4 regions of the Rhodococcus sp. NPDC059234 genome follow, and region 4 is predicted to be linked to each of the others. Evidence: riboswitches for the same ligand, from Rfam matches in the RefSeq annotation. Region 4 holds a riboswitch; each other region holds the start of a gene.
What was found. Region 4 has a riboswitch for cobalamin ahead of ACFXGJ_RS22890 (CbtB domain-containing protein). Riboswitches for the same ligand answer to the same signal wherever they lie in the genome.
Positions count from the first base shown of each region.

Region 1: it holds a riboswitch for cobalamin, as region 4 does, so the genes downstream of both, metE (5-methyltetrahydropteroyltriglutamate--homocysteine S-methyltransferase) here and ACFXGJ_RS22890 (CbtB domain-containing protein) in region 4, are expected to answer to the same signal.
Region 2: it holds a riboswitch for cobalamin, as region 4 does, so the genes downstream of both, ACFXGJ_RS12310 (magnesium chelatase subunit D family protein) here and ACFXGJ_RS22890 (CbtB domain-containing protein) in region 4, are expected to answer to the same signal.
Region 3: it holds a riboswitch for cobalamin, as region 4 does, so the genes downstream of both, ACFXGJ_RS13410 (ABC transporter substrate-binding protein) here and ACFXGJ_RS22890 (CbtB domain-containing protein) in region 4, are expected to answer to the same signal.

Region 1 covers NZ_JBHZAH010000135.1:2,173-9,151, forward strand. Annotated here, with positions in the region: gene ACFXGJ_RS21440 (FAD:protein FMN transferase) at 1-136, shown strand, start outside; gene pgi (glucose-6-phosphate isomerase) at 143-1,792, opposite strand; cobalamin riboswitch at 1,943-2,135, shown strand; gene metE (5-methyltetrahydropteroyltriglutamate--homocysteine S-methyltransferase) at 2,284-4,569, shown strand; gene ACFXGJ_RS21455 (flavin monoamine oxidase family protein) at 4,845-6,215, shown strand; gene ACFXGJ_RS21460 (hypothetical protein) at 6,293-6,817, shown strand.
Region 2 covers NZ_JBHZAH010000047.1:944-7,922, forward strand. Annotated here, with positions in the region: gene mtr (mycothione reductase) at 1-514, opposite strand, end outside; gene ACFXGJ_RS12300 (alpha/beta hydrolase) at 511-1,545, opposite strand; gene mqo (malate dehydrogenase (quinone)) at 1,665-3,209, shown strand; adenosylcobalamin (AdoCbl) riboswitch at 3,292-3,446, shown strand; gene ACFXGJ_RS12310 (magnesium chelatase subunit D family protein) at 3,473-5,413, shown strand; gene cobO (cob(I)yrinic acid a,c-diamide adenosyltransferase) at 5,445-6,065, shown strand; gene ACFXGJ_RS12320 (cobyrinate a,c-diamide synthase) at 6,092-6,979, shown strand, end outside.
Region 3 covers NZ_JBHZAH010000054.1:8,447-15,425, reverse strand. Annotated here, with positions in the region: gene ACFXGJ_RS13435 (aldehyde dehydrogenase family protein) at 1-17, opposite strand, end outside; gene ACFXGJ_RS13430 (SelT/SelW/SelH family protein) at 164-460, opposite strand; gene ACFXGJ_RS13425 (NAD(P)H-dependent oxidoreductase subunit E) at 457-1,206, opposite strand; gene ACFXGJ_RS13420 (ABC transporter ATP-binding protein) at 1,203-2,015, opposite strand; gene ACFXGJ_RS13415 (FecCD family ABC transporter permease) at 2,012-3,070, opposite strand; gene ACFXGJ_RS13410 (ABC transporter substrate-binding protein) at 3,067-4,059, opposite strand; cobalamin riboswitch at 4,090-4,274, opposite strand; gene ACFXGJ_RS13405 (phosphoribosylaminoimidazolesuccinocarboxamide synthase) at 4,343-5,224, shown strand; gene ACFXGJ_RS13400 (S9 family peptidase) at 5,262-6,979, shown strand, end outside.
Region 4 covers NZ_JBHZAH010000162.1:1,419-8,397, reverse strand. Annotated here, with positions in the region: gene ACFXGJ_RS22915 (MFS transporter) at 1-1,007, shown strand, start outside; gene ACFXGJ_RS22910 (OsmC family peroxiredoxin) at 1,078-1,512, shown strand; gene ACFXGJ_RS22905 (hypothetical protein) at 1,760-1,939, shown strand; gene ACFXGJ_RS22900 (DsbA family oxidoreductase) at 2,157-2,849, shown strand; gene ACFXGJ_RS22895 (CbtA family protein) at 2,931-3,773, opposite strand; gene ACFXGJ_RS22890 (CbtB domain-containing protein) at 3,764-3,958, opposite strand; cobalamin riboswitch at 3,983-4,112, opposite strand; gene ACFXGJ_RS22885 (alpha/beta hydrolase) at 4,156-5,199, opposite strand; gene ACFXGJ_RS22880 (antibiotic biosynthesis monooxygenase family protein) at 5,259-5,567, opposite strand; gene ACFXGJ_RS22875 (MarR family winged helix-turn-helix transcriptional regulator) at 5,608-5,997, opposite strand; gene ACFXGJ_RS22870 (MFS transporter) at 6,098-6,979, shown strand, end outside.

The sequences.
Region 1 (6,979 bases), on a different contig from region 4:
CGCGCTCGCTCGCGGCGTCGCCGCGCTGCGGTGGCTCACCGAGAACGACCTGGCGGCCCGGGTCGCCTATCGCCGTGGGAGCGTGCGCACGACCGACGCGTGGCTGAATCTGTGCCCCCACGGGCACGTCGCGTGAGCGGTCTCAGACCGCCCGGCCGCGCCGGCTCCGGTACCAGCGCACCAGCGTGTCGGTCGACGAATCATCCTGTCGGGCAGGTGCTCTGGCATCGGTGAGCACCGGTTCGAGTTCGAGGGCCTGCACCTTGCCGAGTTCGACGCCCCACTGGTCGAAGGAGTCGATGCCGAACACCACGCCCTCGACGAAGACCTGATGCTCGTAGAGTGCGATCAGCTGGCCGAGCACCGACGGGGTGATCTTCGGCGCGAGGATGGTCGTCGACGGCCGGTTTCCGGGCATCACCTTGTGCGGCACCAGTTCCGGCTCGGTGCCCTCGGCCGCGATCTCCTCGGCGGTCTTGCCGAAGGCCAGCACCTTGGTCTGCGCGAACAGGTTGCTCATGAGGATGTCGTGCATGCTGCCGGTGCCGTCGACGGTCGGCAGGTCGTCGGTGGGCTCGGCGAATCCGATGAAGTCGGCCGGCGCCAGTCGGGTGCCCTGGTGCAGCAGTTGGTAGAAGGCGTGTTGGCCGTTGGTGCCGGGCTCGCCCCAGAAGATCTCGCCGGTCGGTGAGCTCACCGGGGATCCGTCGCATCGCACCGACTTGCCGTTCGACTCCATGGTCAGCTGCTGCAGGTACGCCGCGAACCGGCCGAGGTCGTTCGAATAGGGCAGCACCGCACGCGAATCCGCGTCGAAGAAGCTCGAGTACCAGACGCCGATCAGGCCGAGCAGGGCGGGCGCGTTGCGTTCGAGCGGCGTCTCGGCGAAGTGCCGGTCGATGGTGTGGAAACCGGCGAGGAACTCCGCGAACGCCTCCTTGCCGATCACCGCCATCACCGACAGTCCGATCGCGGAGTCCACCGAGTACCGCCCGCCGACCCAGTCCCAGAAGCCGAACATGTTGTCGGTGTCGATCCCGAAGTCGGCCACCCGCTGCGCGTGGGTGGACACGGCGACGAAGTGCTTGGCGACGGCGTCCTCGCCCAGCGCGGCGGTGAGCCAGCGCCGCGCTGCGGTCGCGTTGGTGAGTGTTTCGAGGGTCGAGAACGTCTTCGACGCGACGACGAAGAGGGTGGTCGCCGGGTCGAGCCCGGCCAGCTTGCTCACCAGGTCGGCCGGGTCGATGTTGGAGACGAACCGCGCCGCGATGCCGGCGTCTGCGTAGTGCCGCAGCGCCCGGTACGCCATCACCGGGCCGAGGTCGGATCCACCGATCCCGATGTTGACTACGGTGGCGATCCGTTCGCCGGTCGCTCCCCGCCAGTCGCCGGACCGGAGGCGGTCGGTGAACGCTCCCATCCGGGCGAGTACCTCGTGCACGTCGGCGACGACGTTCTGGCCGTCCACGGTCAGCGTGGCGTCCGCCGGCAGGCGCAACGCGGTGTGGAGCACGGCGCGGTCCTCGGAGGAGTTGATGTGCTCGCCCCGCATCATCGCGTCGCGGCGCTCCTCCACCCCCGCGGTGCGGGCCAGTTCGACCAGCAGTCGCAGCGTCTCGCGGTCGACCCGGTGCTTGCTGTAGTCGATGTACAGGTCACCCGCGGTGACGGTGAGTTCTCGTCCACGCTCCGGGTCTTCGGCGAAGAATTCACGAAGGTGCCGGTCGGCGACCTGATCGTGGTGCGCGCGCAACTTCTGCCAGGCCGATGTCGCGGAGATGTCGAGACTCATGCACTCGACATTAGTGGTCACGGATCGGGTGCGGGGGTCTACTTCCAGCCCTCGAGAACGCTGAATCGAACCAGGAAGCGTAACGGCTAGTCTGGTGGATGCAGTTGGTTCGCCGCGCCTGCCCGTGAGGAGTCCCGAAGGTCGGGCGCGGCGTCGAAGCTTCTCGGCGTGTCCGAGGGGCGAAGAGGGAACCCGGTGAGAATCCGGGACTGTCCCGCAGCGGTATGCAGGAACGACCGCCGTCATCAGCACTGGGCACCAGCCTGGGAAGCGACGGCCAGTAGGTCGGGTGAGAACCCGGTGCCCGTGAGTCCGAAGACCTGCCGCCTGCGCCGGGTACGCCGTGCCCGGCGGTTTGCCGCCTCGTGGACTGGGCGTGTGGGCCTGAGCGTGGCAGTGCGTGGCGTCCCTCGTGCGGGGGACCCGGGGCCTCGTCAGGTGTACCCGTCCTCCGGTGGCAGCCACACCTACGCACGCCATGGAGCACTTTCGTGACCACTGCAACACCTGATCCGCAGGCCATCCGATTCTCGTCGACGGTGCTGGGTTCGCCCCGCATCGGCCCGCGCCGCGAACTCAAACGTGCCGTCGAGGACTACTGGGCCGGGCGGGTCGACCGGGCCGGCCTCGAGGCGGTCGCGCGCGAGTTGCGCGCCCGGACCTGGGCGGAACTCCGCGACGCCGGTCTGGACTCGATCCCGGTCAACACCTTCTCGTTCTACGACCACGTCCTCGACACCGCGGTGATGCTCGGCGCGTTGCCGTCGCGGGTGCGCGACGCCGGTGACGAGCTCGAGCGGTACTTCGCCGCAGCCCGCGGAACCGGTGAGGTGCTACCGCTGGAGATGACCAAGTGGTTCGACACCAACTACCACTACCTCGTGCCGGAGATCGGACCCGACGTCGACTTCGCCCTCGACCCGTCGAAGGTGGTGGGCGAGCTGGAAGAGGCTCTCGCACTAGGGATCGCAGCGCGTCCGGTGGTTCTCGGCCCGATCACCTTCCTGCTGCTGTCCAAGCCTGTCGACGGGGCGGGTGTTCTGCTCGACCGCGTCGACGAGCTGGTCCCGCTCTATGCGGACCTGCTGCGCCGACTCGCCGAAACGGGCGCGACGTGGGTGCAGCTCGACGAGCCGGCGCTGGTCGCGGATCGGACGCCGGACGAGATCGAGATCGCGCGTCGGGTCTACGAGCAGTTGTCGGCGCTGTCCGGGCGCCCGGCGATCCTGGTCGCGTCGTACTTCGGCGATCTCGGCCCTGCGCTGCCGGCGCTGGCGAGCACCGGCATCGAGGCGCTCGCGGTGGATCTGGTGGCGGGATCGGCCGCCGACCTGCTGGCCGCCGCCCCAGCGCTGGCGGACAAGCTGGTGGTCGCCGGCGTGGTGGACGGACGCAACGTCTGGCGCGCCGACCTCGAGCGCGCGCTCGCCACGCTCGAGTCCCTGAACGGCGCCGCGGGCGCGGTGGCCGTGTCCACCTCCTGCTCGTTGTTGCATGTGCCGTACGACCTCGCGCCCGAGGAACGGCTGGACCCGGCGTTGCGGTCCTGGCTGGCGTTCGGGGCGGAGAAGGTCGGGGAGGTGGTCGCGCTGTCGGTGGCACTCACCGCGGGCCGGGCGCTCGTCGCCGACGCACTGGCGGCCTCGGCGTCGGCGGCCGCGGGCCGGCGGTGCGATCCGCGGCTGCACAACCGAGGCGTGCGGGACAGGCTCGCGGCGGTCGCCGCAGATCGCGGGCCCGCCGCGACCCGCCGTGGACTCCAGGAACAGCGACTCGAGCTGCCGCTGTTGCCGACCACGACCATCGGGTCGTACCCGCAGACCTCCCGGATCCGAGTTGCGCGTGCCGCACTGCGCTCCGGTGCGATCGATCACGAGGAGTACGTCGCGCGGATGCGCGCAGAGATCGCGGATGTGGTTGTCCTGCAGGAGAAGCTCGGTTTGGACGTGCTGGTGCACGGCGAGCCGGAACGCAACGACATGGTCCAGTACTTCGCCGAACAGCTCGACGGGTTCGCGGCGACCGAGTTCGGCTGGGTGCAGTCCTACGGTTCGCGGTGCGTGCGCCCGCCGATCCTGTTCGGCGACGTCTCCCGGCCCCGGCCGATGACGGTGGACTGGACCGTCTACGCGCAGTCCCTGACGGACAAGCCCGTCAAGGGAATGTTGACAGGGCCGGTGACGATCCTGGCGTGGTCGTTCGTCCGCGACGACATTCCGCTGGCCGAGACCGCCCGTCAGGTCGGGCTCGCGATCCGGGACGAGGCTGTCGACCTGGAGGCCGCCGGGGCGGCGATCGTGCAGATCGACGAGCCTGCGCTGCGGGAGCTGCTGCCCCTGCGCGCCGCCGACCAGCGTGTCTATCTCGACTGGTCGGTCGCGGCGTTCCGCCTCGCCAGTTCCGGCGTCGCGGATTCCACGCAGGTGCACACCCACCTGTGCTACTCCGAATTCGGCGAGATCATCGACGCGATCGTCGGCCTGGACGCCGACGTCACGTCGATCGAGGCAGCGCGCTCACACATGGAGGTTCTCGACGACCTCGACGCCGTCGGTTTCGACCTCGGCATCGGTCCCGGCGTCTACGACATCCACTCTCCGCGGGTGCCCGCGATCGAGGAGATCGCCGAGTCCCTGCGCGAGGCGCTGAAGGCCGTTCCGGCGCAGCGGCTCTGGGTGAACCCGGACTGCGGCCTCAAGACCCGTGGCATCGCCGAGGTCGAGTCCTCGCTGCGCAACCTCGTTGCGGCGGCGGAAGTGGTGCGGTCCGAACTGTAGTGGCGGCCGGCGCATCCGCCCTCGGCCGGTGTCGAGGGTGGATGCGTCGTACGGCGGCCGGGGATTGCGTCGCGGTTCACGTGAAACATCCAGCCACAGAGTCGGATCGGTGCTGTCGCGGCTCTGGCGCGGACGGGCCCTTGACCCGGCCGGCCGTCGCGGGTACGCATGAATGCGAGGCGTTTGTCGACCCCGCCGCCCGGCAGGTTCTGCGCATGCGACGAAGTCCGGTGGTGGAGTTCGCGCGTGGGCTCGTCGGACTCGGGGTGACTCTCATGGCTGATGTCGACGTCGACTACTGCGTCGTGGGCGCGGGTTTCGCGGGCCTGACCGCGGCGCTGCGGCTCACCCAGTCGGGCCATTCGGTGGCGCTGCTCGAGGCTCGTGACCGCCTCGGCGGGCGCACCTTCACGGAGGTGCGCGACGACGGGTCGTGGATCGACCGCGGCGGCGCCTGGATCGGCCCCGGCCAGGACCGGATCTACGCGTTGATGGACGAGTTCGGCGTGCCGAGCTACAAGCAGTACACCGACGGCGAGGCCATGATGGTCGTCGGCGGCAAGCAGTACCGCTACGAGGGAACCATCCCGCTCACGATGAGCCCGTGGGCCGCGGCGAACCTCGGCGCGGTGTTCCTCGAGCTCGGGTCGATGTGCAAGACGATCCCCCTCGACGCGCCCTGGCAGGCGAAGAAGGCCGCCGACTGGGACAAGATCAGCCTCGCCAAGTGGCTCGACGACAACGTCCTGTCCACTCCGGCGCACGAGCTGCTCGAGACGGCGATCGCCGGCTGCTACACCTCCGCCGCGTCCGAGGTGTCCATGCTGTTCGTCCTCTACCAGATGGCATCCGGGGGCGGGCCCAGCTTCGTCCTCGGGGTCAAGGACGCGGCGGAGGACGCGCGGCCGGTGGGGGGAATGGGCGCGGTCTATCGCCCGATGGCGGCCGAGATCGGCGACTCGGTGTACCTGTCGCAGCCGGTGCGCCGCATCGACCAGGACGCGGGTGGGGTGAGCATCCGATCCGAGAACATGTCGGTTCGTGCCCGGCGCGTGATCGTCGCGGTGCCCCTCGCGATCGCGAGCCAGATCCGGTACGAGCCGATGCTGCCCGTCGACCGATCCTTCCTGCATCAGCGGATGCCGAGTGGGGCGATCTTCAAGATCGCGGCCGTGTACGACGAACCGTTCTGGCGCGCCGACGGGCTGTCCGGCCAGTCCGCGGCGCCGGGCTCCGCGGCCACCATCACGATCGACGCCGGCACGAACGCGGCCACGCCGGGAGTCATGTGCGTCATCGTCGAGGGGCCGATCGCCCGGGACCTGGGACGGCTCGGCGAGGCCGAGCGCCGCAGGTCCGTGCTCGGTGAGCTCGCCGCGCGATTCGGCCACAGGGCCGCGTCCCCAGTCGACTACGTCGAGCAGAACTGGAGCGCCGAACGGTATTCCGGCGGCGCCATGCTCAGTCACGCACCGACCGGGGTGCTGACGGAGTTCGGCCACGCACTCCGCGAGCCCTGCGGGCGCATCCACTGGGCCGGCACCGAGAGTTCACCGGTGATGTGCGGTTGGGTCGACGGGGCCGTCCGCTCCGGTGAACGAGCCGCGCGTGAGGTGACCGAGCACGACGGTCTGTTCCCGGCCTGAGCACCTTCCGACAGTTTTCTGTGTGAACGCTCCGTCCGGGTACTAACGGTCGTAGTAGAACCTTGTAGTCTCTGCCCGTGAGCACACGGCAGGCGGCGACCGCGCGGATGCGCGGCGGCTTCGTGGGCTCCCTCTCCGCCGCCGTGAGTGTCGCGGCACACGCGATGGGCGGCGGAACCGCCCCCACCGAGAGTTCCGTGGTGCTGCTGGTGTTGGGGTGTGCCGCTGTCGGCGCCGTCGTTTCCTCGGCCCGCGCCACCCGCACCGTGCCGGCCCTCGCCGGGGCGCTGACCCTCGGCCAGGTCGTCGGCCACACCGCGCTGGCCCTCGGGGCCGTCCACCAACACGGACTACAGCTCAGCCCCGGCATGGTCGTCATGCACGCCATCGCCGTGGTGGTCTCGGCAGGGCTCATCCGGGCCGGCGAACGCGGCCTCGAGTCGGCCGTCTCCGCGCTGCACCGGATCCTTCCGGTGCTGTTCGCCGCGATCCCGGTTGCCGCGCCGATCGTCGTCGGTGTGCCCGCCTACCGCCCGAGGCTCGCTCGGTGGCTGCTGGTCGGTGCCAGGGTCGGCACCCGCGGGCCACCGCTCGCCGCTTAGTCGACGCGATCACACACCAACCCGCGGAACGGGATTCGTCCCGCCGCGGGAACTGTGTCGCGCACTGCTCACATCGCCACCGCAGGCCGGGCCTGGCCCTGCCGCGGTCGATGCACCCTGCCTTTCGCCGACAGCCCGACGCACTCGACCGTGCGCTCGGTG
Region 2 (6,979 bases), on a different contig from region 4:
CCAGGTGCTCGGGCAGTGCCGGCAGTCGCATGATGTCGTCGTTGGTGAAGTACGGGACGCCGCTGCGACTGATCTCGTCGGGGACGATCGGACGGGAACCGGCCGCGATCACCACCTGGTCCGCGGTGATCACCTCCCCGGTGCCGGTTCGGATCTGCCGCGGCCCGACGAACGAGGCGTAGCCGGAAAACAGTGTGGTGTTGGGGTTCTCGTCGCGGCGGTAACGCTCCCCGCCCGCCGAGATCGGATCGATCCGGTCGAACACCCGGTCCACGATGTCCGACCGCCGCACCTTCTCGACGTGCGCGTCGACGCCGTAGCGGCTCGCGTGCCGAACCGCCCGCGCGACCTCGGCGGCGTAGACGAACATCTTGGTCGGGATGCACCCGACGTTGAGGCAGGTGCCGCCGAAGGTCCCGCCCTCGAGGATCGCCACCCGCATGTCGGCGAACCGGTCGTCGAGAATCGTGTTGCCGGAACCGGATCCGATGATCGCGAGGTCGAAGTGATTCACGCGCTGTGACCGTTCAACCAGCCCAGCCACTGGTCCACCTCGTCGAAGGCCTGCTTGCGCGGAACCTCGCGAGACAGGAACACGTCGTGCCGGGCTCCCTCGATCGGCACGATCGTGGTGCGGTCGCCGAGGCAGCCCGACCACTTCGCGATCTGTGTGACGTCGAGGATGAGGTCCGCCACCTCGGACTTCTCGGTGTGTCGCATGGAGTAGTGCGTCGTCTTGGACCGCAGGATCAGGGACGGCACGCCGATGTCGAGGCCGCGGTGCAGGCGGGCGTGACCGCGCCGGATCGCTCGCATCCACCCGAAGGTGACGGGGAAGCCGGTGAGCGGCTTCCAATCGAGGTCGTAGTCCCACTCGCCGCCGTGGTCGCGGTGCAGGGTCCGGCCGTACACGTCGGCGGGCGGCTGCTTGATGACCAGCTTTTCCTTCACCCGGCCGACCGCGTCGACCGCCACCGTGCCGACACTGCGCAGGTACGACGGGCCCTGCAGGTCGAACCACGGGCTGTTGAGGATCAGGCCTCGCACGCCCGCGCCGGCACTGCCGCCGGGCCGCGCGTTCAGGCGGTCGAGCCACAGCGGCAGGATCAGCCCGCCGGTGGAGTGCGCGGTCAGCAGCACGGAACCCTCGCCCGGGCCCCAGCTCGTTCCGCCGGCTCCACTCGGCCCGCCGCCGACGTCCTCGCGGACGATGGTCAGGGCGCGATCGAGCTCCGCGTCGTAGAAAGAGAGATCGGTCACGAAATGCGGCGTCTGGCCGGCCCGCAGGGACCGGCCGCACTTGCGCAGGTCCAGCGCGTAGAACGCGTAGCCCTGCTCGTGGAAGTGCTCCGCGAGATGCTTCTGGAAGAAGTAGTCGGTGAATCCGTGCACGTAGAGCACGGCGCGACGGGTGCCGGGGGCGTGCTCCGGGCGGTATCGGACCAGGGTAGCCAGGACGTCGCCCTCGCCGTCCGGATCCGTCCCGAGCGGGATCGTCAGCTGCTCATATCCGTCACCAAGAAGGTCCGGTGCCCATGTAGTCACAGATCACAACAGTAATGTGCGGGAAACCTCCCCGCAGGGGGGCACAATTGGGTGAGGTTAACGGCCCATATACGCCCGGGTAACCTGTCGGCTGCAGTCGGTGTGACTGCCCACTGCCAATGGACAAGGAAGTCGATTCTCCAGTGTCAGACAACAACGCGGTACAGGCCAAGACCGATGTCGTGCTCGTCGGTGCGGGCATCATGAGCGCCACCCTCGGTGCTCTCCTTCGTGAGCTGCAGCCGGACTGGTCGATCAGCGTGTTCGAGCGGCTCGACGCCGCCGCCGCGGAGAGCAGCGACCCGTGGAACAACGCGGGCACCGGGCACTCGGCACTGTGCGAGCTCAACTACACCCCGGAGAACTCCGACGGCTCCGTCGACATCGCCAAAGCGATCAACGTCAACGAGCAGTTCCAGGTCTCGCGGCAGTTCTGGGCGCACGCGGTCGAGAAGGGCATCCTCACCGAGCCCCGCGAGTTCATCAACCCGATCCCGCACGTGAGCTTCGTGCACGGCGCGGACAACGTGAAGTACCTGCGGGCGCGTTACGACGCCCTCGCCGGCCACCCGCTGTTCGCCGGCATGGAGTACACCGAGCGCCCGGAGGAGTTCGCCCGCCGCCTGCCGCTGATGGCCAAGGGGCGCGACTTCTCCGACCCCGTCGCACTGAACTGGACCGACGGCGGCACCGACGTCGACTTCGGCGCGCTCACCAAGCAGCTGCTCGGCCACGTCGGCGCCTCCGGCGGTCTCGTGTATTTCGGCCACGAGGTCACCGACATCTCGAAGCAGTCCGACGGCACCTGGGACGTCAAGGTCCACAACCGTCGCACCGGCGCCCGCCGGAAGGTCAACGCGAAGTTCGTGTTCGTCGGCGCCGGCGGCGGCGCGCTGCACCTGCTGCAGAAGTCCGGCATCGCCGAGGCCAAGGGCTTCGGCGGGTTCCCGGTCAGCGGCGCGTTCCTGCGCTGCACCAACCCCGAACTGATCGCCCAGCACCGCGCGAAGGTGTACGGCAAGGCGGCCGTCGGTGCCCCGCCGATGTCGGTGCCGCACCTGGACACCCGCGTCATCGGCGGCAAGCCCGGACTTCTGTTCGGCCCCTACGCCGGCTGGTCGCCGAAGTTCCTCAAGGAGGGTCGGGTCACCGACCTGCCCGGTTCGGTCAAGCCGAACAACTTGCTGTCCATGCTCGGCGTCGGTGTCTCCGAGCTCGGCCTGGTGAAGTACCTGGTCAGTGAGCTGACGAAGTCGGAGGCCGGCCGCATCGAGACCCTGCGCGAGTTCGTCCCGCAGGCGCTCGGCAAGGACTGGGAGCTCATCACGGCCGGGCAGCGCGTCCAGGTGATCCGCCGGGCCAAGGGCAAGGGCGGTGTCCTCGAGTTCGGCACCGCGGTGGTCAGCGCCGCGGACGGCAGCATCGCCGGCCTGCTCGGCGCCTCGCCGGGCGCCTCGACCGCGGTCCCGGCAATGCTCGACGTGATGCAGCGTTGCTTCGGCGAGCAGTACAAGGCCTGGGAGCCGCAGCTCAAGCAGATGGTGCCCTCCCTCGGGGTCAAGCTCTCCGACAACGAGTCCCTCTTCCGCGAGGTGTGGGACTGGTCCAACCGGGTGCTGCAGCTCGAATCCGCGGACGCGGTCGCCACCGCGGCCGCCGTCTGACCCAGCACAGGTACCGAACCGCCGCCGTCATCGCGCCCACCGGGCGCGGTGGCGGCGGCCGTCGTTGCGCCCGATAGAGTCACCTCGAACAATGTCCCTGCCGCGGGGAAGTCCTGTGCAAGTCAGGCACGGTCCCGCCACTGTGACGGTCACCCGACCCGGTCGGGAGCCGGAGTCAGATCGCCGCGGTAGAGGATCGACTCCGACCCTCGGCGCGGACACCGGGGAGTGAAGGGAATTGCACCGTGGCACAGCTGAGTTCGATGACGCAGACCGGTCCGGAACCGGGATTCCCGTTCAGCGCGATCGTCGGCCAGGACCAGCTGCGGCTCGCGCTGACGCTGTGTGCGGTCCATCCCGGCATCGGTGGGGTGCTGGTGCGCGGCGAGAAGGGCACCGCCAAGTCCACCGTGGTCCGCGGCCTCGCCGCGCTGCTGCCGCCGGTGTCCGGCGACGACGGGGCACGGCCCGCGCGGCTGGTCGAACTGCCGGTCGGCGCCACCGAGGACCGCGTGGTCGGGTCGCTGGACCTGGAGAAGGTCCTGCGCGACGGCGAGCGGGCGTTCCAGCCGGGACTGCTGGCCGCCGCGCACGAGGGCGTGCTCTACGTCGACGAGGTGAACCTGCTGCACGACCACCTGGTCGACGTGCTGCTCGACGCCGCCGCGATGGGTCGCGTGCACATCGAGCGCGACGGCGTCTCGCACTCGCACCCGGCCCGGTTCGTGCTGGTCGGGACCATGAACCCCGAGGAGGGTGAACTGCGCCCGCAGCTGCTCGACCGGTTCGGGCTGGCCGTCGACGTCGCCGCCTCGCGCGAGGTGGACACCCGCATGCAGGTGGTGCGCCGCCGGCTCGACTTCGAGTCCGACCCCGCCGCCTTCGCCGCCCGGTACGCCGATCAGGACCTCGCCCTGGCCCAGCGGATCGCGGCCGCGCGCCGGGCCCTCGCCGGCATCGAGCTCAGCGACACCGAACTGCGCCGGATCGCGGCCCTGTGCGCCTCCTTCGACGTCGACGGCATGCGGGCCGACCTGGTGCTCGCCCGCACCGCCACCGCGCACGCCGCGTGGCGGGGCGCGACGGCCGTCACCGAGGAGGACGTCCGGGTGGCCGCCGAGCTGACCCTGCCGCACCGGCGTCGCCGTGACCCGTTCGACGAGCCGGGCCTGGACCCGCAGCAGCTCGACGACGCGATGCGCGACGCCGCAGAGCAGGCCGAACGCGACCCGGAACCGGACCCCGATCCGGACGGACCCGACGGCGGTGGCGCCCCGGAACCCGACGGGGGCGACGCCGGTGAGCCCTCCGCTGGGCCCGCCGACCCGGAAGGGTCGCCGGAGGAGCGAGAAGCGCCCGCGCCCGGGCGTGCGCCCGACCGGCCGGCCGCCGCGCCGTCGGCACAGTTCAAGACCCGACTGCTGACGATTCCCGGTGTCGGGGAGGGCGCGCCCGGTCGCCGGTCGCGGTCCCGCTCGCAGCAGGGCCGCGTGGTGCGCTCGACGGTGGAGCCCGGTCGCGGCCTGCACCTGGTCGGCACGCTCTTCGCCGCCGCCGAACACCAGGTCGCGCGGGGGCGCACCGAAGGGCCGATGGTGTTGGCGCCCACAGACATTCGTGGTGCGCTGCGTGAGGGCCGGGAGGGCAACCTGGTGGTGTTCGTGGTCGACGCGTCGGGTTCGATGGCGGCGCGTGACCGGCTCTCCGCCGTCACCGGCGCGGTGATCTCGCTGCTGCGCGACGCTTACCAGCGCCGGGACAAGGTCGCCGTGATCACCGTGCGGGGGACCGCGGCGGAACTGGTGCTGCCGCCGACCTCGTCGGTGGACGTGGCGGTGCGCCGACTGCGGTCGCTGCGCACCGGCGGCAGGACCCCGCTCGCGCAGGGCTTCCTCGAGGCCCGTCGGGTGGTGCTCCGCGAGAAGGTCCGGGACCCGCAGCGCCGCGCGATGGTCGTCGCGCTGACCGACGGACGGGCCACCGGCGGAACCGATCCGGTGCACCGCGCCCGGGTCGCCGCCGGCCTGCTCGCCGACGCGTCCGTGGCGTCGGTGGTCGTCGACTGCGAGTCCGGCATGGTCCGGCTCGGCCTGGCCCGCGAGCTCGCCAGCGCGATGCGCGGCGCGTACGTCCGGATCGACGAGCTGTCCGCGGAGCGGGTCGCGGGTGTGGTCCGGGCAGGCGCCGCGGCATTCGCGGCCTAGATCGTCAACGCGCCAGAGAAGGAGTTGCACTGTGCCCAAGGGAGTTCCGCTTCCCGAGTCCGTCCCCGACGACGGGTTGACCACCCGTCAGCGTCGCAACGCCCCGGTCCTCGCCGTGCACACCGGCGCCGGAAAGGGGAAGTCGACGGCCGCGTTCGGAATGGCGTTGCGCGCCTGGAACCAGGGCTTCGACATCGGGGTGTTCCAGTTCGTCAAGTCCGCCAAGTGGAAGGTCGGCGAGGAGTCGGCGTTCCGCGCGCTCGGTGAGCTGCACGAGTCGACCGGAGTCGGCGGACCCGTGCAGTGGCACAAGATGGGCGAGGGCTGGTCCTGGACCCGCAAGAAGGGCGAGGACGAGGATCACGCGCGGGTCGCCCTGGACGGGTGGCGCGAGGTGGCCCGCCGAATCGCCAACGAGGAACACAAGTTCTACGTGCTCGACGAGTTCACCTACCCGCTCAAGTGGGGCTGGGTCGACGTCGACGAGGTGGTGCAGACCCTGCGCGAGCGGCCCGGCAACCAGCACGTGGTGATCACCGGTCGCGACGCCCCGCAGGCCCTGATCGAGGCCGCCGACCTCGTCACCGAGATGACCAAGGTCAAGCACCCGATGGACGCCGGACGCAAGGGGCAGCGGGGCATCGAGTGGTGATGGAGCCGAGCGGAGCGACGAGGAATGTGACAGGGGGGTCGGTTCCCGCCGTAGTCATCGCGGCGCCCGCCTCGGGTAGCGGAAAGACCACGGTCGCAACGGGTCTCATCGGCGCGCTGAGGGCGGCGGGTGACCGCGTGGCGCCGTTCAAGGTCGGGCCGGACTACATCGACCCCGGCTACCACGGCCTCGCCGCCGGCCGCGTCGGCCGCAACCTCGACCCCGTCCTGGTCGGCGCCGACCGGATCGGGCCACTGTTCCGACACGGCTCCGCCGGCTGCGACATCGCCGTCGTCGAGGGCGTGATGGGCCTGTTCGACGGCAAGATCGCGGACCCCGCGCCCGAGGGCGCCGCGGAGGGCTCCACCGCCCAGGTCGCGGGCCTGCTCGGGGCCCCGGTGGTGCTCGTCGTCGACGCCCGGGGCCACAGCCAGTCCCTCGCCGCGGTCCTGCACGGATTCGCCACCTTCGACTCCGGTGTCCGCATCGGCGGGGTGATCCTCAACCGGGTCGGCAGCGCCCGGCACGAGCAGGTGCTGCGCCAGGCCTGCGACCGGGTCGGCGTCCCGGTGCTCGGTGTGGTCCCGCGGCTCGCGGAACTGGCCGTCCCGTCGCGGCATCTCGGCCTGATCACCGCCGTCGAACACGGCGGCGCGGCGACCGCCGCGGTGGACTCGATGACCGAGCTGATCGCCACCCACGTCGACCTGGGTGCGGTGCGCTCGCTGGCCCGCTCGGCGGTGACCGCGCCCGCCTGGGACCCGAGTGCCGAGGTGGGCGAGCCGGTCCCGGGCGGCCCGGTGGTCGCGGTCGCGGGCGGAGCGGCCTTCACGTTCGGCTACGCCGAGCACCGCGAACTGCTCGAGGCCGCGGGTGCGCGGGTGCACGTGTTCGATCCGGCCGTCGACCAGCTG
Region 3 (6,979 bases), on a different contig from region 4:
ACCTGGTCAGCGGTCATGGCTGCCTCAGCTCCATCGTGTGCGGCACGGCTGCGTCACACGACCGATACGCGGCTGGCTCGGCCGTGTGATCGGGTGCAGATTCACCCCCACATGCCTGCCGTCAACACTGGTCGCTCGTCGAGCGGTCGTCAAGGCCCCGTGTTCAGTCGCTGCGCGCGCGGTCCGCGTGGCCGAGGTCCCGACCCGGCACGACCGCGTCGCGCACCAGCTTCTTGAGCGTCACGATGTCGGGGAACCCGCTGTCCCGCTTCCGATCCCACACGAGTGTGTAGCCGGCGGTGACTTGGAAGATGCCACCGGTGCCCGGAACCAGTGCCACCTCGCCGAGTTCGGTGCCGAAGGTGCTCAGCAGCTCCTGCGCCATCCAGCCGGCGCGCAGCAGCCAGTTGCACTGCGTGCAGTAGGTGATCGTGACGCGGGGCGACGCGGGGGCGGTCATGGCTCCAGGATCGCAGACGTGCGACGAGCGCCGTGCCATTCGGTGACCGGTCGCCCCGCCACGAGGTGCTGATCGACGAGCCGCTCGACGCGGTCGGCGTGCAGCTGCGCGTACCAGGCGTTGTCGGGGTGGACCACCACGACCGGCGCCTGCGAGCAGGGGAACAGGCACCCGGTCTGGGTGACGAGGACGTCGTCGTCGCCGAGACCGCGCGCCTCGAGCGCCGCGTCCAGGGCCTGCGCGGTCTCCGGGCCGCCCCGGGCCGAACAGCGCGGGCCGCGGCACACCAGCACGTGCCGCCCGAAACCGGGGACCTCGTCCCAGGCGGGGGAGGTGAGCGGTGCGGTGGTGGTCCGGGCGGGGGTGGTGGGGCTCGACACCGCGGCGTCGAGCAGGTCGGCGTAGTTCGTTGTGTCGGAGAGCGGGTTCGCGATCCGGACGTCGGGAATCTGTTCCCCGGAGTGCTCGCGCAACCAGTGTCCGATGACGCGGCGGAACCACGAGTCGATCTTGCGGTCCAGCACCGTCTGGGCGCTCACCACGACCACCTCGGTGGCGCCGGCCGCGGCGGCCTCGTCGAGCACGCCGGTGACCGCGGGACCCGAACCCCCGAGCACCGCCGTCCGGAAGACGGTGTCCGGGTAGCGGTTCCGCAGTGCCGCGAGCGCCCCGACCACCTGGTCGCGCGGATCATCGCCGCGGTCGGTGGGGGCGGTGACGATCACCCAGCGTGCGGTCGTGCTCACGAGAGGTTCCTTTCGAGGCTTTCGTCGACGGTGCCGCACAGCACCACCATCGGTCGCCCGGTTCGGGGATGGGGTTGGACGAGGGCGTCGATCCCGTAGACGTCGGCGAGCAGGTCTGCGGTGAGCACGGACTCGGTCGGTCCCTCGGCGGCGACGCGTCCGCCGCGCAGGACCACCAGGTGATCGCAATACATCGCGGCGAGGTTGAGGTCGTGCATCGCCGCCACCGTCGTCAGGCCGCGGACCCGGATCAGGTCGAGCAGTTCGACGGACGCCGACACGTCCAGGTGGTTGGTGGGCTCGTCGAGCAGCAGCACGCACGGTTTCTGCGCGAAGGCGCGTGCGAGCTGCGTCTTCTGCTTCTCCCCGCCGGACAGGCTCTGCCACAACCGGTGTCGTAGTTCGGGAATCCCCGCCATCGCGAGGCTCTCGGAGACCGCGCTCGCCGCGCCGACGGCGGCCGGCCGGGCCCAGCCGCCTCGACGCGGGATCACGCCGAGCTCGACGACCTGCTCGACCGTCAGATCCAGTTCGGTCGCCGAATGTTGTTCCACCAGTGCGACGGTCCGCGCGAAGTCGCGTCGGTGCATCTCGGTCGCCGGTCTGTCGTCGATCACGACGCGGCCGCTGTCGGGGCGCACGAGCCGGGCGATCGCCGAGAGCAACGACGTCTTGCCGGAGCCGTTCGGGCCGATCAACCCGGTGACGCGTCCGGCCGGCGCCACGCACGTCACGGCGTCGAGGATCGTCGCGCCGCCCTGCGACCAGGTCACCGCCTCGACCCGGATCTCCGGCGAGTGATGGCTCACGTCCGGGCCCCCCGTCTGCGGAGCAGCCACACGAACGCAGGAACCCCCACGACGGCGGTGACGATGCTGATCGGTAGTTCGCGCCCCGGCAGCACACTGCGCGCGACGACGTCGGCCCACACCAGCAGCAGCGCGCCCAGCAGGGCCACGACGGGGAGCAGGCGCGCGTGCAGCGGTCCGACCAGCATCCGGGCCGCGTGCGGCACCACGAGTCCGACGAACCCGATCACCCCGGCCTGCGCGACCAGCGCCGCCGTGCACAGCGACGCCGCCGCGTACAGCACCCACCGGGAGCGTTCGACGTGGGTGCCCAGGCTCGCGGCGGCACGTTCCCCGAAGGCGAACGAGTCCAGCACCCGGCTGTGGGCGAGCACGATCGCGGTGGTCACAGTGAGGACGATCAGGATGCCGACCAGCCCCGACCAGCGCACTCCGGCGACCGAGCCGAGCGTCCACGTCAGGACGCGGTGCGCGGCGTCCCGGTCGCCGAGCAGCACGAGCGCCGACGTGAGGGCAGCGGTGAACTGACCCACCGCGATCCCGGCGAGAACCAGTCGCCCGGGTAGCAGCGCGCCGGACCGCGACGTCGCGATCACGAACACCAGCAGCAGGCTGCCGAGGGCGCCGAGGAAGGCGGCGGAGGCGACCGCGCCGAAACCGAAGGCGCCCAACGTACTCACCCCGGTGGTGAGTGCAATGACCGCGCCCAGCGACGCGCCCCCGGACATGCCGAGCAGGTACGGGTCGGCCAGCGGGTTGCCGGTGAGCGACTGCAACACCGCCCCACACAGGGCCAGGCCCGCGCCGATCGCCGCGGCCGCCAGCACCCGTGGCATCCGGAGGTCGACGACGATGTGCGTGGTCAGCAGGTCGGTTCCCGTCCCGATGCCGAGGCGTCCGGCGATCGCTTCGACCACCGTGCCGATCGACAGGTCGGCCGCACCGATCACGACCCCGGCCGCGCAGCTGACGACGAGCAGCACGGACAGGAGCGCCGTCCATCCGGTGGCCGTCGTCGCGGCAACCCGGGCGGGCACCCGGGTCCGCACGCTCATGCGTGGCCGCCGCCCACTTGCTCGGCGACCAGTGCCGCGCCCTCGATCAGCCGCGGTCCGGGCGTGCTCGCCGAGAACGGCACCACGACGAAGGCGTTGTCACGCACGGCCTTCAGGTCTCGCAACGCGGGATCGTTGCGGAGGTAGTTCTTCTTCTCCTCGGCGGTGTCCCACGAGGCGTCCGCGAGCACGATGACGTCCGGGTTCGCGGCCAGTACCGTCTCCCAGCTGCCGTCGGCCCAGGCCGCGTCGGTCGCGGCGAAGACGTTCGTGCCGCCGACCGCGTCGATGATCAGCTGCGGGCCGCCGGCCTTGCCTCCGACGTAGGGCGTGGTGGTGTTGCTGTCGTACCAGAGGATCGTCTTGCCCCGTGCCGGTGCGTGCGACTCGACGCCCGCGAGCGTCTCGCGCATCCGGGCGACCACCGCGTCGGCCTCGCCCTCGCGGCCGAACAGGGTGCCGTAGTCGGTGATCTCCGTCGCGATCGAATCCCAGGTGACCGGGGGCCGCTTCGACTTGTCCTTGCAACCGAACGGCGAGACGTAGGTGGCGATGCCGAGCTCGTCGAACGACTCCTGCGAGCCGACGGCCTTGTCGTCGAACGCGCTCGAGTACGACGCCGTCACCAGGTCGGGCTTCGCCTCGAGCAGCGCCTCCCGGCTCGGGTAGTCCTTCTTGTCGAGCACCGGGACCTGCGCGTAGGCGGCCTGCCACTGCGGCGCGACGGCGTCGTCGAGGTAGGCGGTACCGGCCATCCGGCCCTGCGCGCCGATCGAGAGCGCGGTCTCGGTGGCGCCCTGGTTGAGGGTGACGGCGCGGTCGGCAGGCCCGTGCAGGGTGACCGCGCGCCCGCAGTTCTGCAGCGACACCGTCGCGGCTGCATCGGTGTCGGAGGGGCTGGTGGACGCGCCGCACGCGGCCACCGCGAACGCCGTGACGGTCGACGCCGCTACCGCGCCGAGGACTCGGGGGGAGAAAAGGGTACGCAAAGCGACCCGCCTTCCATGACTCGTGGAAAACGTGCAGGTATGCGTCACGGCCGGTCTCCTGGCTCGGCAGGGTCAGCCGCCGACCACGCCTTCCCGGACTCGAACGTCCAGTGGCTGGGGCCGAACCCCGGGTAGTCGACGTACCTGCTCACAGTGGCGAGTACCGCGCCGGTTTCGCACCGGACTTCCCGAACACCGCGACAACGGTTGCAGGATAGACCAACGCCTGCGGTGGGCGGTCGCCCACGAGTGCCCGGGGGAGTGACCCGATAGGGTTGGCCGCGTGCGCCCCTCACTCTCCGACTACGCCCACCTGGCCGGCGGCAAGGTCCGTGACCTCTACACGGTCGACGACGAGCACCTGCTGCTCGTCGCCAGCGACCGGATCTCCGCCTACGACCACATCCTCAGCACGCCGATCCCCGACAAGGGACGCGTGCTCACCGCGATGAGCGTCTTCTTCTTCGAGGAACTCGGCGGGCACAACCACCTCGCGGGCGCGCCCGACGACGAGCGCATCCCCGAGGAGGTGCTCGGCCGCGCGCTGGTGGTCAAGAAGCTCGACATGGTGCCCGTCGAGTGCGTGGCCCGCGGCTACCTCACCGGGTCGGGACTGTCGGACTACCAGCGCACCGGCGCGGTGTGCGGCGTCGAGCTGCCCGCCGGGCTGGTCGAGGCCAGCAAGCTGCCGGACCCGATCTTCACCCCCGCGACCAAGGCCGCGCTGGGCGACCACGACGAGAACGTGGACTTCGCGACGGTCGTGGACCAGCTCGGCACGGACCTGGCGGTCAAGCTGCGCGAGGACACTCTCGACATCTACTTCCGGGCCGCCAGCTTCGCCGCGGACCGGGGAATCATCCTGGCCGACACCAAGTTCGAGTTCGGCCTCGACGCCCAGGGCAACCTGGTGCTCGCTGACGAGGTGCTCACCCCCGACTCGTCTCGGTACTGGCCCGCCGACGGCTACGAGCCGGGCCGGGTGCAGCCGAGCTTCGACAAGCAGTTCGTCCGGAACTGGCTGACCGGGCCCGAGTCGGGCTGGGACCGGGCCTCGGACACGCCGCCGCCGCCGCTGCCGCCGGAGATCGTCGAGGCGACCCGCAGCAGGTACATCGAGGCCTACGAGCGGATCTCCGGGTTGTCCTTCGCCGACTGGGTGTAGCCGCCACGCGGGGCCGGGGTGCGCATAGGGTGGCGGCATGAGTTCGCCTGTCACCCCGGTCCCCGCCACGGCGGTCGCGCCGGTCGCGAAGAAGGTCCCGCACGAGCGCACCCACCACGGCGACACCTTCGTCGACAACTACGAGTGGTTGCGGGTCAAGGACGACCCGGAGGTGGTCGCCCACCTGGAGGCGGAGAACGCGTACACCGAGGCGCGGACCGCGCACCTCGCGTCGCTGCGGGAGTCGATCTTCCAGGAGATCAAGTCGCGCACCCAGGAGACCGACCTGTCGGTGCCGTCCCGGATGGGACGGTGGTGGTACTACTCGCGCAGCTACGAGGGCAAGCAGTACGGCGTGCAGTGCCGCTGCCCGATCGCGGGCCAGGACGACTGGACCCCGCCCGAGCTGTCCGCCGACACAGAGATCGCGGGCGAGCAGGTGCTGCTCGACGCCAACGAGCTCGCGCAGGGGCACGACTTCTTCTCGCTCGGCGCGTTCTCCGTCACCCTCGACGGCACCCTGCTCGCCTACTCCGTCGACACCGCGGGCGACGAGCGGTACACCCTGCGGTTCAAGGACCTGGTCACCGGCGACGAGCTGCCCGACGTGATCCCCGGCACCGCCCCGGGCGCGACCTGGTCGGTGGACAACCAGCACGTCTTCTACATGACCGTGGACGAGGCCTGGCGCCCCGACACGGTGTGGCGGCACCGGCTCGGTACCGCGCAGACCGACGACGTGTTGGTCTTCCACGAGCCGGACGAGCGGTTCTGGGTGGGCTTCGGATCCACCCGCAGCGAGAAGTACCTGATGATCTGGATCGGATCGAAGATCACCTCCGAGATCCTGTGCCTCGAGTCGGACGACCCCGAGGGCGAGTTCCGAGTGGTGCTGCCGCGGGTGGACGGCGTCGAGTACAGCGTCGAGCACGCGGTCGTCGCGGGCGAGGACCGCTTCCTGATCCTGCACAACGGCGACGTCGACGGGGCCAAGGCGGACAACTTCACCCTGGTCGACGCCCCGGTCGCCGACCCGACCGATCAGCGCACCCTGCTCGCGCACCGCGCGGACGTGCGCCTCGAGGAGGTCGAGGCGTTCGCCGGGCACCTGGTGCTGAGCTATCGCCGGGAGGCGCTGACCCGGGTGGCGGTGTGGCCGCTGCGCGCCGAGGGCTACGGCGATCTGCACGAGCTCGAGTTCGGCGAGGAGCTGTACTCCGTCGGCGTCGGCAGCAACCCCGAGTGGTCGGGACCGCTGCTCCGGCTGGGATTCACCTCGTTCATCACCCCGAGCCGCGTCTACGACTACGACGTGGCCACCGGCGCCCTGCTGCTGCGCAAGGCGCAGCCGGTGCTCGGCGGCTACGATCCCGCGGACTACGAGCAGCACCGGGACTGGGCGACCGCGGCGGACGGCACCCAGATCCCCATCTCGATCGTCAAGCGCCGCAGCGACGCCGGGGCGAGCGCAGTGACGGGGGATGTACCCGCGGCCGGGCCGGCGCCGCTGCTGCTGTACGGCTACGGCTCCTACGAGTCCAGCATGGACCCAGGGTTCTCGGTGGCACGGCTCTCGCTGCTCGATCGCGGCATGGTGTTCGTCGTCGCGCACGTGCGCGGCGGCGGTGAGATGGGCAGGCACTGGTACGACAACGGGAAGATGCTGGCGAAGAAGAACACCTTCACCGACTTCGTCGCCTGCGCACGGCATCTCGTGGACACGGGCCGCACCACGCCCGCCCAGATGGTCGCCGA
Region 4 (6,979 bases):
TCAACGAGTCCACCGACCCCGTCGATCACCTCGGAGGCGTGGTCTCGGTGGTGCTCGTGGCGGCGCTCGTGCTCGGCATCAACTTCGCGCCGATGTCGGGATACGGGGCGACCGCCGTCGGCCTGCTGGTCATCGCGCTGGCCGCGGGCGTGGTGTTCGTGATCCGACAGCGCCGGGCGCCGAACCCGCTCTACGACCTGCAGGTCGCGGGCCGGCGCATCTTCTGGGTCGCGGCGGTGGCCGGCATCGTCGTCTTCGGCACCCTGATGGGCACGATGTACATCGGGCAGCAGTACATGCAGAACGTGCTCGGCTACTCCACGCTCGCCGCGGGATCCGCCGGCCTGCCCGCCGCCGCGGTCATGGTGCTGGTGGCGCCGCAGTCGGCGAAACTCGTCGAGGCGCGCGGTGCGCGCTTCACCCTCCTGGCCGGCTACGTCGCGATCGTGGCTGGGCTCGTGATCGCGCTGCTGCTGTGGAAGGAGGACGCCCAGTACTGGAAGATCGCGCTCAGCTACGTGCTGCTCGGCATCGGCGTCGGCCTGGCAGGCACGCCCGCGTCCCGGTCGTTGACGGGTTCGGTGCCGGTGCGGCGGGCCGGAATGGCCTCGGGCACCGCGGATCTGCAGCGTGACCTCGGCGGCGCGATCGTCCAGTCGATCCTCGGCGCGCTGCTCACCGCCGGGTACACGGCCGCGTTCGCGGCCTCGATCGCCGCGTCCGGTGAGGCGGACCAGGTCAGCGACGAGGTGCAGGGCACGCTGGAGAAGTCGTTCGCCGGCGCCGCCGGGATCGCCGAGCGGTATCCGCAGTACGCGGACCAGATCCTGGCCGCGGCGCGCTCGGCGTTCCTCGACGGGGACTCCAGGGCCTACGCGGCCGCCATCGCGATCGTGCTGGTCGGTGCCGCGCTGGTGTTCTTCGTATACCCGAAGCGGGACGAGGAGCGGCGACTGCTCGACCACTACCACGAGATCGACGCAGAACCGGCGCCGCAGTCGCACTGATTTCGGGTTCCGCGCGGACCGGTTCGGGGGAAGACTGGGCCCCGGCCCACCCGTCGAGGAGAGGAACGTCATGCCCACACGCACCGCCCGCACCGCCTGGAACGGAACCCTGCAGGAGGGCTCCGGCCAGGTCGAGCTCAGTAGTTCCGGCGTCGGCACGTTCGAGGTCTCGTTTCCCAAGCGTGCCGCCGAGGAGGCGGGTGGGACGACGAGTCCGGAGGAGTTGATCGCCGCGGCGCACTCGTCCTGCTACGCCATGCAGTTGTCGGCGCTGATCGGGGAGGCAGGCGGGGTCCCGCAGAGCCTGGAGGTGACGGCCGCGGTCAGCCTCGGCCCGGACGACCCGGGCTTCAAGCTCACCGGCATCGTGCTCACCGTCCGCGGTGAGGTCGACGGGTTGGACGCCGCCGGCTTCGCGAAGGCCGCGCAGGCGGCCAAGGAGTCGTGCCCGGTCAGCAAGGCCCTGACCGGCGTGGACATCACGCTGGACGCGGCCCTCGTCTGATCTCTCGTCCGAGCCCGACCGCACCGGGCGGTGCGGTCGGATCGGGCCGCCGTACGGGCATCTTGTTAGAAAAGGCAAGGATCACCCTCGCCAACGGGCGAATCTCCCTATATCATGGCTTTGCCGCGCCGATGCAACTGCCCGCCAGTTCCGGCGCGGATCCCCCATGAAGACAGCTGCGAAGGCGCAGGTCGAGAATGTCGGCGCCGTGATTCGGGACTGTCGATCGAAGTAAGGATTCACCGCTGTGACCAAGCCCACCGCTTCGCCTGCCCGTCGCCTCGCCGTCAAGATCGCCCTGACCGGACTGTTTGCCGCGCTGCCCCTCGGCCTTGCTGCCGGCCCGGCGCTCGCCGCCGGCACGCACGCGGGCAGCTGCAACATCGACGGAAACGTCAAGTGGGTGAAGGACTGCCCCAACGACTAGGGTCCGGTCCGGCGCCGTCCGCCGCAATTGAGGTGGATGGCATTGCATTGCAAGAACTTTCATATCTTCCGCGGTGCGCGCGCGGCCATCTGCCGACCCTCGGATGCGGTGTGACGCAGACGGGTCGGGAACACCACGCCGATGGTGGACGTTTCAACCAGTTGTGAGCACTGAACCAGCCGCAGCCCCGTCCGCCGCCACCGAACCCGCCGTCCTGATGGAGGTGTGGTCCGACATCGCCTGCCCGTGGTGCTACATCGGCAAGCGCCGATTCGAGGACGCGCTCGCGTCATTCGAGCATCGCGACCGGGTCGAGGTGGTGTGGCGGTCCTACCAGCTCGCGCCGGACACCCCGGTGGGTGCGCGGGTCGGTGAGCTCGAGGCTCTCGTCCGGCAGAAGGGTATGCCCGCCGAGCAGGTCAGGCAGATGTTCGCCCACGTCGCGTCGACCGCGGCCGCGGATGGCCTGACGATGGATTTCGACACCGTGATCGCCGCGAACACCTTCGATGCGCATCGATTGGTGCACCTCGCGGGCGATCGCGGGCACGACGTGATGGCGGCGCTGTTCCGCGCGCACTTCAGTGAGGGCCGGGTCGTCGACGACCGCGACGAGCTGGTGGCCATCGCCGCCGAGGTCGGGCTGGACGCCGAGGAGGTGCGTGCCGCGCTCGCAGGCGACACCGCGGCCGACCGGGTGCGGTCCGACATCGCCGAGGCCCGCGCGCTCGGCATCACCGGTGTCCCGTTCTTCGCCGCGAACCGGGCCATCGGGGTTTCCGGTGCGCAGCCGGTCGAGGTGTTCACCCAGCTGCTCGAGCAGGCCTACGCGCAGTCCGGCGGCATCGTCACCCTCGACGGCGAGGGGGCTGACGGCGCGGCGTGCGCGGACGGCTCCTGCGCCGTCTGACCCCCCAACGAGACCTCCCCGATGTCACATCGGTTCGCGTCAGGCGAACCACTGTGACATCGGGGAGGCTGGGGGAAGTGGTCAGCGGGCGTCGGCGAGCGAGTTCCGCTGCCCCGACGGCCGGTTGGCGCGCTCGGTGAGGAAGGCGAAGCCGAGTCCCAGTGCGAGCCACAGCGTCGCCTGGATGGCCAGCGAGGAGACTCGGAACTCCCACAACAACGTGGCGGGGAAGTCGCTGCCGACTTCGTTGATACCCGGCAGTGCCACGTAGCCGATCGCCACGACCACCAGGAACACCAGCAGCGGCACCGCGATGCGCACGGTCAGGAACTGGTGCGCCGAGACGATCCTCGCCGCGTAGGCCGCGAGCCCGACCGCGAGCAGTCCGAGCAGCACCGAGGCGAGCCAGAGCCAGGTGCGCTTGTCGATGGTGTCCGGGTCGCCGACCGCGGGCGGGTTGGCCGGGTACTTGAAGAACGGCACCGCCTCGATCGCGAGCCAGCCGAGGCCGGCGAGGCACAGGCCCAGGACCGGCCCGGACAGGTTGCTCACCCGTCGCGCGTAGTGGGCTACGACGGCGAAGATCGCGCCCAGCGCGAGTCCGGCGAGCGTGGTGGCCAGGAACAGCCCGAACCGCTGACCGTCGCGGCTGACCAGCGCGTCGTCGCCGTGCGAGTGGCCCGACGACTCGGTGGCGGGCTGATCCGGATGCTCGGTCGCGTCGGTGTGCGCGGACGCGGCGTCGTGCTCGTGCGGCGTCGCCGAATGCTCGGCCGGAGCGGATGCGGACTCCTCGATCGCGATGGCCGCGTCGATGTGCGGTTCGCCGATCACGAACGCGACGGCACCGGCCAGCAGGCCGGCGACGAGGCCGGCCAGCAGGCCGCGGATGAGGAGTTTCGTGAAGGCGTCGGTCAGTGGCACGGCAGGCCCAGCAGGTGGCGACCGTCGTGCATCAGCTCGTGCATGTACATGCCGCCGCGCGAGACCGCACCCTGGTCGAAGCCGACCAGGTACAGGGTCAGCATCGCGAGCATGACCACGCCCGCGATGATCATCGCAATGCCGATGGAATCGGTTGCCTTGCTGGGGGTGTGAACGAGTGTCATGGTTCCTCCTGGGATTGCGCGTCCCTCAAAAGTCCAGGCGATGGCCACGGTGTCTGGCTGTCGAGACGGTGCCTCGATCACAGTGGCGCGACCGCTCCGGACTTTCGCCGGATTCCCGTCAGCCATCGCTATTACCAGCGCACTCTCGCATTGACCCGGCGGTGGTGTCAATCGATGCCGTGCCGGCGGGGAACCGGCTACGGGGTGGAGACGGCCCTCCGCAGCGCGGCCGCGGCCCGTCCCATCGCCTCGGGCCCCGAACGCCCCACCCCCACCATGTTCGCGAAGGAGTGGATCAGACCGGGCTCGCGGACGTGTTGCACCGCCACTCCTGCCTGGCGGAGCTTCTCGGCGTAGTCGTCGCCTTCGTCGCGCAGCGGGTCGAACCCGGCCGTCACGACATAGGTGGGCGGCAGACCTGTCAGGTCGCCGTAGATCGGGGACAGCAGCGGGTCGGTCAGGTCCACCCCGGCGGGCGGGTAGCTCGCCTCGGTGAGGTCCGTGAATCGTTTGTTCAGGAAGAACCCCGTCGCGAAGGTCGTCCGGCTGGGCCGCTTCACGGCGAAATCCACCGCGGGATAGATCAGCAACTGGAAGACCGGCGGCGCCCCGACCTGCGCGCGGGTGGCGCGCTGGGCGAGCACCGCGGCGAGATTGCCGCCCGCGCTGTCGCCGCCGACGGCGATGCGGTCCGGGTCGATGCCCAGGCCCGTCGCGTTGGCGGTGACGAACGAGTACGCCGCCTCGACGTCGTCGACGGCAGCGGGGAAGGGCGACTCGGGGGCGAGCCGGTAGTTGACGGCGACCACCCGGACTCCCGCCCGCTCGGCGAGGAAACGGCACATCGCGTCGTGGGATTCGAGGTCGCCGTAGATGAATCCGCCGCCGTGGATGAAGAACAGGGCCGGCGACACCGCGGCCAGATTGCGCGGGGTGTAGAAGCGCAGCCGGAGCGGGCCGCCCGGACCGTCGATGTCGAGGTCGGTGACCGCGCCGATCGGCAGGTCGCCGCCGACCGCCTTCGCGGCGTCGACCAGCGCGCGTCGTCCGCCTGGGATCGGTCGTTCCTCGATGGCTGCGCCTTCGATCTTGCGCAGCGTGAGGACGAGCTGCATCTCGGGATCGAGGATGTTGCCCTCGATCTCCACCGGCCGCCCTGCGAGGCGGCGGACGATGCCGGAGGGCAGCGACAGCAGCGCCTGCAGGGTGTGCCGTTTCGCGGAGTCGACTACCGCGGTCATACGAGTGAATCTACCGGCCCGACCGGCGGCCGACCGGGGTTCTCGGGGCTCGGGCGCCCTTAGGCCTTGGCGGCCACGTCGAGCACGACCTCGAACTCGAGCAGCGAGGCGCCGGTGGAGACGGGCTTGCGCGCCTCACCGGCGTGGGCGGCGCGGGCGTCGCCGTCACGCCAGGCTGCGAAGGCCTCCTCGGACTCCCACTGGGTGACCACGAAATAGCGGGTCTCGCCGCCGGTCGGGCGCAACAGCTGGAAGCCCAGGAATCCGGGGGAGTTCTCGACGGTGCCCGCGCGCTGCGCGAACCGCTTCTCGAGTTCGGGGCCGGCGCCCTCGGGCACCTCGATTGCATTGATCTTCACGACTGCCATGGCCGCGAGCGTACTCCCGACGCCTCGCGGGCAGGTGTGCTCAGTCGGCGTCGGCAGGCTCGCCGAGATGCTCGGCGAGCACCGTCAGCTGGATCCCGGCGGCGTCCGCATGCACCGCGCGCCCGGCGTCCGTGACGTCGACGAACACCCCGCGCCGGTCGGCTTCGCACAGCGAGCGCGCGACCAGCCCGGCCTTCTCCAGCCGGGCGACGCTGCGCGAGAGCGCGCTCGGGCTCAGGTACATGTCGGCGGCCAGTTCCTGCATGCGCGGGTGCTTGCAGGTGACGGACATCAGGCGGTCGAGCGTCTCGAAGTCGCTCATGCTCAGCCCGTGAGCGCTCTGCATCCGCCGGTCGAGTTCGCAGGCGATGCCGTTGTACCGGGTCAGCAGGGTGCGCCAGGTGTCGCGCAGCTCCGCGGGTGACGTCATGGCCGCATCCTAGTTCGCCTCCCGAGTCGGTGCAAGGAAAATAAATGCAAACAGAATTAGTGCTTGCGCATTGATTGCATGTGCATCTAATGTCTCCCACGTGACCATCACCGAATCCATCCCGAACCTGACCACGACAACGGATTCGCCGGGGGCCCAACGAGGTTGGACCGGCCGGCTCTGGGGGATCCTCGCGGTGCTGTGCGTCGTGATGTTCCTCGACGGGCTCGACGTCTCCATGGTTGGCGTCGCGCTGCCGTCCATCGGCACCGAACTCGGCCTCGACACCACCTCGCTGCAATGGATCATCAACGGCTACGTGCTCGGCTTCGGTGGTCTGCTGCTGCTCGGTGGTCGAACGGCCGACCTGCTCGGCAGGCGCAACGTCTTCCTGGTGGCGCTGGGGGTCTTCGCCCTCGCCTCACTGGTCGGCGGGCTCGTCGACGACGGCACCCTCCTCATCGTGACCCGCTTCGTGAAGGGCCTCGCCGCGGCCTTCACCGCGCCGACCGCGATGTCCATCCTGACCACCACCTTCAAGGAGGGGCCGGACCGCAACCGCGCGCTGTCGATCTTCTCCGTCTTCGGCGCCAGCGGCTACTCCTCCGGGCTGATCCTGGGCGGACTGCTCACCAGCGCCGGGTGGCGGTGGACGTTCCTGATGCCGGTGCCGTTCGCGGTCGCCGCCCTCGCCGCGGCCGTCGTCCTCATCCCGCGGGACCGGCCGGCCGACACCGGCGGGCACGACCTCGCGGGCGCGGTCACCCTGGTCGCGGGCATGATGCTCGCCGTCTACACGGTCGTCTCCGCGCCCGCGCGTGGTTGGGCGGACCCGCTCACGCTCGGACTCTTCGCCCTCGCGGCCGCGTTGCTGACCTCGTTCGTGTTGGTGGAGAGGCGAATTGCGCATCCGCTGGTCCGGCTGAGCATCCTGCGGGTCGGCGCGATCGTGCGTGCCAACCTGAGCATCATCGCGCTGTTC